DNA from 2 places in the Diaphorobacter sp. J5-51 genome. Region 1 is predicted to be linked to the other one. Evidence: predicted binding sites of a transcription regulator. Region 1 holds the regulator's gene; the other holds the start of a gene.
What was found. Region 1 encodes sigma-54, which starts transcription at its own class of promoters, with help from an activator protein. Its sites were predicted from a motif close to TGGCANGNAANCTGCTTT; they were not measured.

Region 1 (6,673 bases):
CGCCGCTGCAGGCCCGGCGCGATGCGGCAGGCGATCTGCGCGGCCTCGATGACCACGGTGCCGCTGCCGCAGCAAGGGTCGTACAGCGGCAGCGGCTGCTCGCCATGCGGGTCCCAGCCGGTGGCGGCGATCATGGCGGCGGCCAGCGTTTCCTTGAGCGGCGCGTCGCCCTTGTCCTCGCGCCAGCCGCGTTTGAACAGCGGCTCGCCCGAGGTGTCGATGTAGATCTGGGCGCGGTCGCTGGTCAGGTGCAGGTGCACGCGCACGTCGGGCCACTGCGTCTGCACGTCGGGGCGCACGCCGGCCTTGGCGCGGAAGCGGTCGGCCACGGCATCCTTCACGCGCAGCGCGGCGAAGTTCAGGCTCTTGAGCGGGCTGTGCTGCGCCGTCACCTCCACCTTGAAGCTCTGGCGCGGGGTGAACCAGATCTCCCAGGCCACGTCGGCCGCGGCGGCATAGATGTCGTCCTCGTTGCGGTAGGGCCGCTCGGCCAGTTGCACCAGCACACGCTGCGCCAGGCGGCTGTGCAGGTTCAGGCGCAGCGCGTCGCGCCAGGAGGCGCGCAGCAGCACGCCCGCGCGGCCCACGAGCAGGTCCTGCCCGGCCAGCCCCGTGAGGCTGTGCACCTCGTCGGCCAGATAGCCCTCCACGCCAGCGGCGCAGGGCAAAAAGAGTTGAAGCTGGTTCATTGCGGCTGTGCTGCGCGCTGCAGCAATGGCTGGAGCACGGATTCAGGAATGGGTGCGGGCTTGCGGGCCGCACGGTCGATGAAGACGATGCCGGTCTTGCCGCGCGCGATCTCGCGCCCCTGGCTCTTCTCGGTCAACCGGAAGACGAGGTCGAAGCCGTAGCGGTTGAAGTCCTGCGGCGTCATCTCCACGCGCAGCGTCTCGCCGTGGAACGCCTCGGACTTGTACTGCGCCACGATGTCGCCCACCACGGTGGACAGGCCCGCCACGTCGGCCTCGGGGTAGCCCAGCGACTTGAAGAAACGCACGCGCGCCTCGGACACGAGTCTGAGCAACTGCGCGTTGTCCAGGTGCCCGCCCTGGTTGACATGGCTGATGTAGATCTGCAGCTCGGTACTGAAGCCGAAGTGCGGGGGAAGGTCGAAGACGACGCGTGCCATGGTTCAAAGTGCCTTGCGGATGTTGGCCGGGGCGATCTTGAGCGCCTCACGGTATTTGGCCACGGTGCGGCGCGCACATTCAATGCCCTGCTCCTTGAGCATCTCGGCGATCTGGCTGTCCGACAGCGGCTTGTGCGGGTTCTCGGCCGCGATGAACTGCTTGATGAGCGCGCGCACGGCCGTGCTGGAGGCGTTGCCGCCGGTTTCGGTGCCCAGCCCCGAGCCGAAGAAATACTTGAGTTCGTAGGTGCCTTGCGGCGTGGCCATGTACTTGGCGGTGGTCACGCGGCTGATGGTGGACTCGTGCAGGCCCAGTTCATCGGCAATGTCGCGCAGCACCAGCGGGCGCATGGCCAGTTCGCCATGCACGAAGAAGTTCTTCTGCCGCTCCACGATGGCGCGCGACACGCGCAGGATGGTGTCAAAACGCTGCTGGATGTTCTTGATGAACCAACGCGCCTCCTGCAGCCGTGCCTGCAGCGCCTGGTGGCCTTCGCCACGGCCGCCGCGCAACGCACCGGCGTAGATGTCGTGCACGCGCAGGCGCGGCATCACGTCCGGGTTGAGCTGCACGCTGAAGTTCTGCTGTCCGCCGCGGCCGGTTTTCTTGACGATCACGTCGGGCACGATGATGTTGCGGTCCACGTCGGCAAAGCGCCTGCCCGGGCGTGGCTCCAGCCGCGCGATCAAGGCCATCGCGGCGCGCGTGCGCTCTTCGCTGGTGCCGCAGGCCTGCGCCAGGCGGCGCACGTCGCGCTTGGCCAGCAGGTCCAGCGGCTGGCCGCAAATGGCCAGCGCGGCCTGGATCACGTCGGGGTCGCCCTCTTCGTCCTGGTCCATCGCACGCAGCTGCAGCGTGAGGCATTCGGCCAGGCCGCGCGCGCCCACGCCCGCGGGCTCCAGGCTTTGCAGCAGGCGCAGCGCCACGGTGAAACGGTGCACCAGTTCATCGAGTTGCTCGGGGTCTTCGGTGCCCGCCAGGCTGGCGGCCAGGTCCTGCAGCGACTCGTCCAGGTAGCCGTCGTCGTTCAGCGATTCGATGAGGAAGCGCAGCGCGGCCATGTCCAGCTCGGACAGGCGCAGCGCCAGCGCCTGGCGGTGCAGGAAGGCCGTGAGCGACTCCTGGCTGCGGGCCAGCTCGGTGGCGTCCACCTCGTCGTCGCTCCCCGCGCCGGCACCGTTGCGCGCCGGGGCGTCGCCGCCCCACTCGCTGTCGTCGGGCGCCAGGTCTACCGAGCCGTCGCCTTCCCAGTCCGCGGGTTCGGCCGTGGATTCGGCGGTGGAGGTTTCTGCATCATTTTGGCTTGTAGCGCTTTCCTGCCCTGCGCTGACAGCTCCTGAATAAATAGCATCCTCGGCTTCGCGGTCTTGCTCGCTCACCGGTGCATCGGCCTGGGCCAGGCCGAACTCCTCGCGCGGGGCCTCTTCCAGCGTGCGCTCCAGGAAGGGGTTCTCGTCGAGCATTTGCTCGACCTCCTGGGCCAGCTCCAGCGTGGACAGCTGCAGCAGGCGGATCGACTGCTGCAACTGCGGTGTGAGCGCCAGGTGCTGCGAGACGCGCAGCGACAGGCCGGGCTTCATGGCCTGCAACCCACTGTCTGGTCCTGCATCGCGCCGTGGTCGCCCATCACTCTCACATGCGGAAGTGCTCGCCCAGGTACACCCGGCGCACTTCCGCGTTGTCGACGATGTCCGACGGCGTACCCTGAGCCAGCACCTGGCCGTCGCTGATGATGAAGGCGTGGTCGCAGATGCCCAGCGTCTCACGCACGTTGTGGTCGGTGATCAGCACGCCAATGCCGCGCGCCTTGAGAAAGCCAATGATGCGCTGGATCTCGATCACGGCGATCGGGTCGATGCCGGCGAAGGGCTCATCCAGCAGGATGAAGCGCGGCTGCGTGGCCAGCGCGCGCGCGATCTCCACGCGCCGGCGCTCGCCGCCCGACAGCGCCAGTGCAGGCGACTTGCGCAGGTGGTCCACGCGCAGTTCCTGCAGCAGCGCGGTCAGGCGCCGCTCCACCTCGGCGCGCGGCAGGGAGCGGCCGGCCTCGTCGGTCTGCAGCTCCAGCACCGCGCGCACGTTGTCTTCGACATTGAGCTTGCGAAAGATCGAGGCTTCCTGCGGCAGGTACGACAGGCCCAGCCGCGAGCGCCGGTGGATGGGCATGTCCGTCACGTCCTGCCCGTCGATGCTGATGCGGCCGCCGTCGCTGCGCACCAGGCCGACGATCATGTAGAACGACGTGGTCTTGCCGGCGCCGTTGGGGCCCAATAGGCCCACCACCTCGCCCTTTTGCACGACCACGGACACGTCCTTGACCACCTTGCGGCTGCCGTAGGACTTCTCCAGGTGCAGCGCCTCCAGGCGGCTGACGCCTTCGCTCATGCGCGCATCGTCCAAGGCCGCGCTCACTTCGCGCCGTCCAGGCTGGGGCTGGTACGCAGCGCGGGCGGCTCGGTGCGCACGGGCGGCGTGGCGCTGGTGCCCGATGCAGGCTCCTTGGGCGCGAGCACCGCCCGCACCCGGCCGCCCGGCGTGCCGGCAGTGGCGCCAGCGGGCGCGGTCTTCTGCCCGTCCACGGTGAACACGTCCGTGAGGTTGTTGTAGACGATGAGGGCGCCGGCCAGCTCGTCGGTCAGTGTGGCCTCGCGGTAGCGGCGCAGCTCGGCGCGGCGGATGAGCTTCACCACGTCGGCGCGGCCGTCGTATTCGATGACCTCGCCCTCGCCCTCGACGAACTCGTCGGGCGCGCCCGGCGCGGTGTCACGCTTTTGCCGGAAAAAGGCGCGCTTGCCCGGCTCGGCCGTCACCACACCGTACTGGAAGCCGTCGGCATCCTGGCGCACCTCCAGCTGCGCGCCGCGCAGCACGATGGTGCCCTTGGTCATGACGACACGGCCGGTGAAAACGCTGGTCTGCTTGAGCTCATCGTGGCGCAGGGCATCGGCCTCGATGTTCATGGGCTTGTTGCGGTCGGCTTTTTCGGCGTGCACCAGCGGCGATGCGGCCAGCGCCAGGGCCAGCGCTGCGGCGCGGGACAGGAGGAGGAAGGGCAATCGGGTTCTCATAGAGGGCACGAATCTTGCGATCATTGTACTGACGCAAGCGCGCCGCCGCCGCAGTGGATCGCATCAACCCGTACAGGCCTGCCACCGGCCGCCATGCCGCCGCGCCAACCGGTGCGCAGGCATGAAAAAAGCGCGCCCGTAGGCGCGCTTGTCGCTGGTGGCGGCGGGGCGCTTCAGCCCTTGCGCGCTACGCCAACCAAGTGCTCCACCACCTGCAGCACGCTTTGCATGTTGCCCGCCATGGTGCCGTCGGTGTAGTAGCGGCCGGCCACTCCCATGGAGGGAACGCCCTCGACCTGGTAGCCGTCCTGCAGCTGCGACGCCTTGCGCACCTGGTTGGATACGGTAAAGGAGTTGTAGACCTCCTTGAACTTCGCCACGTCCACGCCCTGCTTGCCGATCCAGTCGAAGATCAGCTCGTCCTTGTTCAGCGGCAGGCGTTCCACGTGCACCGCACGGAACACCTTCGCATGCAGCTCGGGCAGCTTGCCCATGCCTTCCAGCGCGTAGTAGAGCTTTTGCTGCGGCACGAAGCTCGCATTGAACGCCACGGGCACGCGGCGGATGTGCAGGTCCTTGGGCGCCGACTTGATCCAGGCCTCCAGCGAAGGCTCGAACGTATTGCAGTGCGGGCAGCTGTACCAGAAGAACTCGATAACTTCGATCTTCCCGGCAGGTGCCTCGGTTGCGACGGGCTTGCCCAGCTTGACGTAGTCCTTGCCTTCCTTGAACTGGCGGCCTTGCGCCAGTGCGGGCGCCGCCAGCGGCAGGCTCAGGGCGGTGGCCGCGGAGGCGACGGTCAGAGAAAACTCACGGCGTTTCATAGGTTGGGATCACTCCTGGACAGTATGGAGGGTTGTGAGCGCCAGCGCGGGCAAAAGTTCAGCGCTGCACCCGGACCAGCGCGGACTCCACCCCCGCGCCATCGAGTTTTTCCTTCAGCGACTCGGCGTCGTCACGCTTGCCGAACGGGCCCACGCGCACGCGGAACACCGTGCGGCCGTTCTGCTCACGCTCGCTGACGCGCGCCTCCCAGCCCAGCATGGCCAGCTTGGCGCGCTGCGCATCGGCATCCTGCTGGGTGCGGAACGCGCCCGCCTGCACGAAGTATTCGAAAGGATCGGCACTGGTCGCGGGAGCGGGCGCCGCGTTGGCCTTGGCGCGGGCCAAGTCGCCCAGCGGGTCGGCCGACGTCGGTGCCGCGCCGGGCCGGCTGGCCGCCGCCCGCGGACCCGACGCAGGCTGGGCTGCGGCGGTCGCGGTGTCGGACGCGGGAGCGGCAGCCGGCGCAGCGGGGCGCACAGGGTTCTTGCCGTACAACGGCGCGTTGGGGTCCCAGTTCTTGTTCTTCGTGGCCTCGTCCTGCTCGGACGCACGCGGCGTGCTCTTGTTCAGGAAGGGCACGGGCACCTTGGTCACATACACGGCTACGGCCAGCGCGGCTCCCAGGCCCACGATCACCCCGAGGATGAAGCCCACGATGGTGCCGCCGCGTTGCTGTTTCTTCATATCAGTGGTCACTTACATTCTGGCTGGCGCAGACACGCCCAGCACCGCCAATCCATTGTGCAATACCTGCGCTGTGGCCGCGACGAGCGCCAGCCGCGCCTGCTTGACGGCCTCGTCGTCCACCAGAATGCGTTCGGCGTCGTAATAGCTGTGGTAGGCGGCGGCCAGGTCGCGCAGGTAGAAGGTCACGTCGTGCGGCGCATTGCCGGCCGCGGCTGCGGTGAGCATCTCGGGATACTTGGCGAGCAGCAGCATCAGCGCCTGGGCCTGCGGGCCTTCCAGCGGCGACAGGTCCACATCGCGCAGCGCGGCCACGTCGTAGTCCTCGCGCCAGCCGCGCAGCACCGAGCAGATGCGCGCATGGGCGTACTGCACGTAATACACGGGGTTGTCGTTGTTCTGCGCCACGGCCAGGTCGACGTCGAAGGTGTATTCGGTGTCGGGCTTGCGCGACAGCAGGAAGAAACGCACCGCGTCCTTGCTGGTCCACTCGATCAGGTCGCGCAGCGTCACGTAGCTGCCGGCGCGCTTGCTGATCTTGACCTCCTCGCCATTGCGCACCACGCGCACCATGGTGTGCAGCACGTAGTCGGGGTAGCCCTGGGGGATGCCCACGTCCGCCGCCTGCAGGCCGGCGCGCACGCGCGCGATGGTGCCGTGGTGGTCCGTGCCCTGGATGTTCACCACCTTGGTGAAGCCGCGCTGGAACTTCTGGATGTGGTAGGCCACGTCAGGCACGAAGTAGGTGTACGTGCCGTCCTGCTTGCGCATGACGCGGTCCTTGTCGTCCCCGTAGTCGGTGGACTTGAGCCACAGCGCGCCGTCCTGCTCGTAGGTCTTGCCGTTGGCGACGAGGCGCTGCACGGTAGCGTCCACATGGCCGTTGGCGTAGAGGCTGGACTCCAGGTAGTACTGGTCGAATTGGAGGTTGAAGGCCTGCAGATCCTTGTCCTGCTCATTGCGCAG
Region 2 (6,673 bases), on a different contig from region 1:
GCCCGCGCGCGCCGGCCAGCGCCGTCTGCAGGATGGTCGGATCGGTGAACAGGCCGGCGAAGTCCACGCCTTCCAGCGTGCGGCGCGATAGGCCCAGGGCGTTTTCCAGCGCTGCGTTGACGAAGAGGGCCGCCCCGCCGGGGTGCAGCACGGCAATCAGCGTGGAGACGAGGTCCAGCGCCTGGTAGCGGTCCGTTGGGGTGGGCTCTTGGATGATCGCGCCTTTGTGCCGCACGCAGGGACCGCGGCGCTTACTTGTTCAGGCGCGAGAGTTCGCGCTTGATGCCGGCCACATCGGCCTCGGCCCGGGCCACGCTGGCCTTGAGCTCGGCCGTGCGCTCGATGTAGCCCTGCGGGTTGCGCAACTCCAGCGCCGTGCGCTGGGGCGAGCCGTCGTTGTACTCCTTGCGCAACTCGGCCAGGCGGGTTTCCGCCTTGCTCAGTTCAGACTCCAGGATGGCGCGCGCATCGGCGTCGCGCGCACGTTGGTCGGCCGCGCCCACGCGCGGAGCGTTCGCGGGCGAACTGCTGGCGCTGGCACCGGAGGCGCCTGCGCTGCCGCCCGAGGAGGCCGCCGCCGGTCGCGAACCCTGCAGCACCGTCACATTGCCACCTTCCACGAGCTTGCAGCCGCGCTCCTTGGCCTGCGTGGCGTTGTTGGTGTATTCGTTGCCGCAGCGGTAAATGCGGTCCTGCGCCCAGGCGGGCTGCAGCACGGCGGCGATAACGGTCAGGGCGAACAAAGTGCTTTTCATCGAGTTCCTCACATGGCATGCGTCGGGCATGCGCGGTGCCGGTGAGTATCCCCCAATCATTCCAACCCGCCAATTGCGGCGGCCCAACGCTGCGGTTTTGGTGCGACGGGCTGCCGTGCTCCGTCCACCCGGCACGCAGCCCGCCCATAGAAAAAGGCGGCCGGAGCCGCCCTGTTGACAACAGCCGGGGGCCTGAGCCCCTGCCATCACAGCGAGTAGTACATGTCGTACTCGACGGGATGCACGGCCATGCGGAAGCGCGTGACTTCCTGCATCTTCAGCTCGATGTAGGCGTCGAGCATGGAGTCGGTGAACACGCCGCCCTTGGTCAGGAACGCGCGGTCCTTGTCCAGCGCTTCCAGCGCCTGGTCCAGGCTGTGGCACACGGTGGGCACCAGCTTGTCTTCCTCGGGCGGCAGGTGGTACAGGTCCTTGGTAGCGGCTTCGCCCGGGTGGATCTTGTTTTCCACGCCGTCCAGACCCGCCATCAGCAGGGCCGCAAAGCCCAGGTAGGGGTTCATCAGCGGATCGGGGAAGCGCGCTTCCACACGGCGGCCCTTCGGGTTGGCCACGAACGGTATGCGGATGGAGGCCGAGCGGTTCTTGGCCGAGTAGGCCAGCTTCACCGGCGCCTCGAAGTGCGGCACCAGACGCTTGTAGCTGTTGGTGCCAGGGTTCGTGATGGCGTTCAGTGCGCGGGCGTGCTTGATGATGCCGCCGATGTAGTACAGCGCGAAGTCCGACAGACCCGCATAGCCGTCGCCGGCGAACAGGTTCTTGCCGTCCTTCCAGACCGACTGGTGCACGTGCATGCCCGACCCGTTGTCGCCGTGGTAGGGCTTGGGCATGAAGGTGGCGGTCTTGCCGTAGGCGTTGGCCACGTTGTGGATCACGTACTTCTGCAGCATGGTCCAGTCGGCACGCTCCACCAGCGTGCTGAACCGGGTGCCGATCTCGTTCTGACCGGCACCTGCCACTTCGTGGTGGAACACCTCGACCGGAATGCCCAGGGATTCAAGGATCAGGGACATCTCGGCGCGCATGTCCTGCGTGCTGTCGACCGGGGGCACGGGGAAATAGCCGCCCTTGGTGGTGGGACGGTGGCCACGGTTGCCGCCTTCGAGCTTGGCGCCGGTATTCCAGGGGGCTTCGTACTCTTCGATCTCGTAGAAGGTGTGGTTGGGATCGGTGCTCCAGCGCACGCCGTCGAAGATGAAGAACTCGGGCTCCGGGCCGAAATAGGCCGTGTCGCCCATGCCGGAGGCTTTCAGGTACGCCTCGGCACGCTTGGCGATGGAGCGCGGGTCGCGGTCGTAGGCCTTGCCGTCGGCCGGCTCCACCACGTCACATGCCATGATCATGGTGGTTTCTTCGAAGAACGGGTCGATGTTGGCGGTGTTCGGATCGGGCATGAGCAGCATGTCCGACGCCTCGATCCCCTTCCAGCCGGCGACCGACGAGCCGTCGAACGCATGGCCCGAGGCGAACTTGTCTTCGTCGAAGTGCGAGATCGGCACGGTGACGTGCTGTTCCTTGCCGCGGGTATCCGTGAAGCGGAAGTCCACGAACTTGACTTCGTTTTCCTTCACCATCTTCATCACGTCTGCAACGGTCTTGGCCATCAGGGTTCTCCAGGGATAGAAGTGCTCATCAACAATGATGCGCACAGAAAAGCAGTTTGCGTGCCAGCGAATGGGGACACCCGTACGGGGCAAGCCGGGCGCAGAGCCCTGCGACGGCGCACCAAACGCGTGCAGGATTTTAAGTGGTCCGCCTTCTTACCATTTGCGCACCATTTCAGGGCCCATGGATGCACCTGTTTGGTGCAAACCTTCCTGCAGCGCCTGCCACGCGGCAGGCACCAAGGCAGCGGCCCCCTTGACGCCCAATTCCACATGGCGCCCGTGCACCGGATGGTCCACGCTCGGCAGGCTGAACACCTTGATCCCCGGATGTCCGGCCTCGATCCGCTCCATGAGCGGCGTCAGCGCGGCTTCCATCGCGCCATAAAGCACGACGGAGCGCTCCATCTGCGGCTGCTGGTTGAACCACGGGGCACAGTAATGCTGGAGTGCCCAGTCCACCATAGGCCAGGCCATGACCGGGAACCCCGGCACGAAATGCACCATGCCGCCCCCAGGGCCGTCACACGAGAAGCCGGGGATCTTGTTGTAAGGGTTGGGAATGATGCGCGCACCCTCAGGAAAAACGCCCATGTTCAGCCGATGCAGATTGTCGGCGCGGTCGGGGTCGAACGCCTCGCCCTGCTCCCGTGCCACATCCTGCATGCGCTCGGTGATCAGGCGCTTGGCCTCGGGGTGCAGGACCAGCGGGCGTTGCAATGCGGCCGCCGCGCACTGGCGCGTGTGGTCGTCGGGAGTGGCACCAATGCCGCCGCAACTGAACACGATGTCCGACGAGGCAAAGGCCCGCTGCAGCGCCGCCGTGATGCGCGGACGGTCGTCGCCTACGTAGTCCGCATAGGACAGCGCAAGCCCGCGTGCCGCAAGCAGTTCGATGACCTTGGCGAGGTGCTTGTCCGCCCGCTTGCCCGAGAGGATTTCATCGCCAACGATGATGAGGCCGAAAGCCGGTGTCATGGGTTGTCCTGCAGCTGAGACGAGGATGGCAAAGAAGACGCTGGCGTTGCGGGCGCGGCGGTTGCAGGCGTATCGCCCGGCGGCCGTTCGCCTCGCTGCTCGCGCAGCTGTTGCAGCGCGGCCAGACAGAAATGCGTGAACCACAGCGATGAGAAGGCGAACACCAGCGTATAGATCCAGATGGCGATCGGCACCAGGACGAGGAACGCCGCTGCGAACACCACGCCCGACGCCCAGACAATGCCGGGCGCGGCCCCTAGAAATCCGCTCAGCACGCCAATGCTCAGCAGGCTGAGCTGATGGCGCTTGAAAATCTCCTGCCGCTCCGGCTTGCTCGCGTGTTCGGCCAGTGCGTCAAAGGCCATGACCCGGTAGGTGAGCCATCCCCAGATGAGTGGAGGCAGGATCAACACCAGCGGCGGGACCAGCCACAGCGGCATGGACAGCACCAGCGCAATGAGCGCCGCGATGGTCGACCCCAGAGACCACAGCACGCTGGCGAGGAATGAACCGCCCCGCTTGCGCTGCAGTTGCGCAAAACGCCGCTGCGCCACCAGAGTCACGATGGCAGGGGCCATCAACACCGCCACCGCGAGCACGCAGACAATGACGATCAGTGGCGTGGCTCCCATAAGCACCAGCAGCGGCGCCAGCGCCACGGGGAGGTTATCCACGCCAAAGTTGTGCAGCCACCCCCACAGCAGGCCCAGCCAGGTGGAGCTTTCCAGCGCCGTCTGCGTCCAGGCCACGGCAGTTGTCCAGAACAGATAGCCGCCGCCCAGCGCCACCACCGTGATCAGCACCAGCGGCAGCAGCGACAGCGCAATGACGCGCGGCATCAGGCAATAGCCCACTGCGCGCCAGAAGGAATCGATGAAAAGCCCCATGCGCGCGAGCATAGCGCGATCGGCGCTCTACGCCCGTCCCACCAGCCGCAGCAGGCCGCGCCACTGCTGCGCCCAGAACCCCCGCCCGTAATCACGCACGCGGCCGTCCGCGTCCGCCTCCACCTGGTCGCGCACGCCCGTGGGCTCGTAGCGATGCTCGAAGTTGGCCGTACCGAACAGCATGTCCCACCACGGCAACAACACGCCGAAGTTGTTGCCCCCCGGCACTGCCGCATGCAGGTGCTGATCGGTTCCCTGCCCAGGTGCAGCTTCAGGGCCCACGCCCATGGCGTGGTGCATGCGGTGGAAACGCGGGCTGACCCACAGGCGCTCGCCCACCTGGCCGAACCACAGGCGCAGGTTGGCGTGGTGCAGGTTCTCGCTGAGCTGCGTGAGGGCCACGATGGCGACAAACTGCCCCGGCGCCACACCAATGCACTGCGCGACGAACACGATGATGGCATCGCGCAGCAGATCGTCCAGCAGATGGTTGCGGTTGTCGCTCCACATCGTCATCTGCCGCTGCGAATGGTGGAGCGCATGCAGCCTCCACCACCATTCAAAGCGGTGCTGGCCGCGGTGGATCCCATAGTCCACGAAGTCGAACACCAGCAGGTATAGCAGCAGGCTCACGACGGGCAAGTCGGAGACACCCGGCCAGAGCGCATCCAGCTGCAGGGTCTTCCAGCCATGGGCGCGCAGGGCGCCAAACAGTGCATTCCACAGAGGCTCCGTGGTGAAGAACAGTGCCAGGCGAAAAAGACCCAGGCGATGGATCAGCGTGTAAAGCATGTCCACGTGCACGGCATCACGGTCGCGCAACAGCTCCACCGGGCGCCAACGCTCCAAAGGCCCGATCACCGCGACCATCACCCCCAGTTGCAGCAGTCCCACCAGCAGCCACCCGGTGGCGGCATAACCGTCCTCCAGCACATTGGCCTGGCCCAGCATGAAGAGCGCGGGCTGTACCAGCGTCTCGAACAGCCATTGCTGCGCGGTATCGAATAAATAGGTCAGCCCTGACATGAGTCACCGTGGCGTTGCGTGGGTGCGCGGCAGCATAGCCGGGCGTTGTGTCATTTTCTCTGCGCTTGTGCTCCGTACACAGGATGCTCGCGCAGCGTGCGAAAGCACAGGCCCCGCGCCTTCAGGCCTTTGACGAGAGGCTCCAGCACAGCGGGTGCCCATGGATCCTTGCGTGACCAGATGCCCAGATGCGCCAGCAGGATGTCGCCGTCACGAACGGTGCGCAACGCACGCTCCAGCAGGGCCGTATTGCTGTAGTGGTCGCTGGGCAGCTCGTCCCCGAGGAATCCCGCAGCACTCCATCCCACATGCGTATAACCGCAGGATTTGGCAGCCTCCAGCAGGCGCTGCGAGGTCTTGCCGCCCGGCGCGCGGAATAGCGGGAGCGGCTCCCGGCCCGTCAGGACACGCAACCGGCTCGCAGCGCCATCGATCTGTGCGCAGTATTGCGCCCCCGTCATCGTCAGGTCCTGACCTGCCTGAGGACCGGCCGATGGTCTGACCTTGAACCGCGGCTGCAGCGGCGTCCCCTGGTCGGCACGCCAGTACACATGGTGCAGCGTGTGCGATGCGAACTCGTGCCCTTCTGCAGCGCGCGCGCGCCACCAGGGCGCCCAGTAGCCATCCAGGCTGCTGCCGCCCGTCTGAGTCGGTTCGTCTGCGGCAAAGAAGGTCGCCTTGACCTGCTGGCGCTGAAGCACCTCGGCCACCAGATGCGCAACGCCCATGTGGCCAGTGTCAAAAGTCAGGTACACAGCGCCTTTGCAGTCATTTTGGCCTGTAGCGCTTGCTGGATAAGCGCCAACAGCTATCAAAATTGAAGTGCAACAAATATGCCACCTCCGCCGTGCTCCGGGGGAGCGGCCGCGTGGCTCAGCGCTTGGCATGTCGGAGTGTCCAAACGCCGTGGGGAGACTTGCCCACTTGAACGGCCCGTGCCACCTTGCGCTCCACCGTGTCGATCACGAGCATCTTGCGCGCCCAGCGGGCGCTGACGTAGAGCCAGCGACCATCCGCCGAGACATCCATGCAGTCCGGCCCGCCGGGCGCCGGATAGCCATCCACCACGCGCAGCGCCTGCATGTCGATCTTGCTGATGGTATTGGCCACTCGGTTGCTCACGAACAAATGGCGGCCGTCGCCCGCAGCGCGAAAGGCATGGGCGCCATCTCCCGTCTTGATGCGTTGCACGCTGCGCGGCTGCTCACCGACAATATCGAAGACCTCCACGCTATCGCTGCCGGTAAGGCCGACAAAAAGATGCTTGCCGTCGGGGCTGCCGTACACATCCGCCGGCATGGCACCTGTCTTTGTGCGCCACTTGATCTTTTGCGTCGATATATCGATGGCCACCAGCTCATCGCTGTCCTGCATGGTCGAATACACCGTGCGGCTGCCGGCATCG

Region 2: a site for sigma-54 is predicted at 2,426-2,443, ahead of glnA (type I glutamate--ammonia ligase). Genes of this name have one in related genera too.

What each region holds. Positions count from the first base shown of each region.
Region 1 covers NZ_JSYI01000015.1:30,452-37,124, forward strand. The annotation lists gene OX89_RS01755 (class I SAM-dependent RNA methyltransferase) at 1-689, opposite strand, end outside; gene OX89_RS01760 (thioesterase family protein) at 686-1,129, opposite strand; gene OX89_RS01765 (RNA polymerase factor sigma-54) at 1,133-2,710, opposite strand; gene lptB (LPS export ABC transporter ATP-binding protein) at 2,763-3,515, opposite strand; gene lptA (lipopolysaccharide transport periplasmic protein LptA) at 3,539-4,198, opposite strand; gene OX89_RS01780 (thiol:disulfide interchange protein DsbA/DsbL) at 4,372-5,022, opposite strand; gene OX89_RS01785 (SPOR domain-containing protein) at 5,081-5,707, opposite strand; gene argS (arginine--tRNA ligase) at 5,720-6,673, opposite strand, start outside.
Region 2 covers NZ_JSYI01000141.1:1,433-8,105, reverse strand. The annotation lists gene glnL (nitrogen regulation protein NR(II)) at 1-217, opposite strand, end outside; gene OX89_RS17715 (hypothetical protein) at 252-755, opposite strand; gene glnA (type I glutamate--ammonia ligase) at 962-2,377, opposite strand; gene OX89_RS17705 (molybdopterin-binding protein) at 2,534-3,355, opposite strand; gene OX89_RS17700 (EI24 domain-containing protein) at 3,352-4,242, opposite strand; gene OX89_RS17695 (sterol desaturase family protein) at 4,270-5,268, opposite strand; gene OX89_RS17690 (polysaccharide deacetylase family protein) at 5,319-6,155, opposite strand; gene OX89_RS17685 (beta-propeller fold lactonase family protein) at 6,142-6,673, opposite strand, start outside.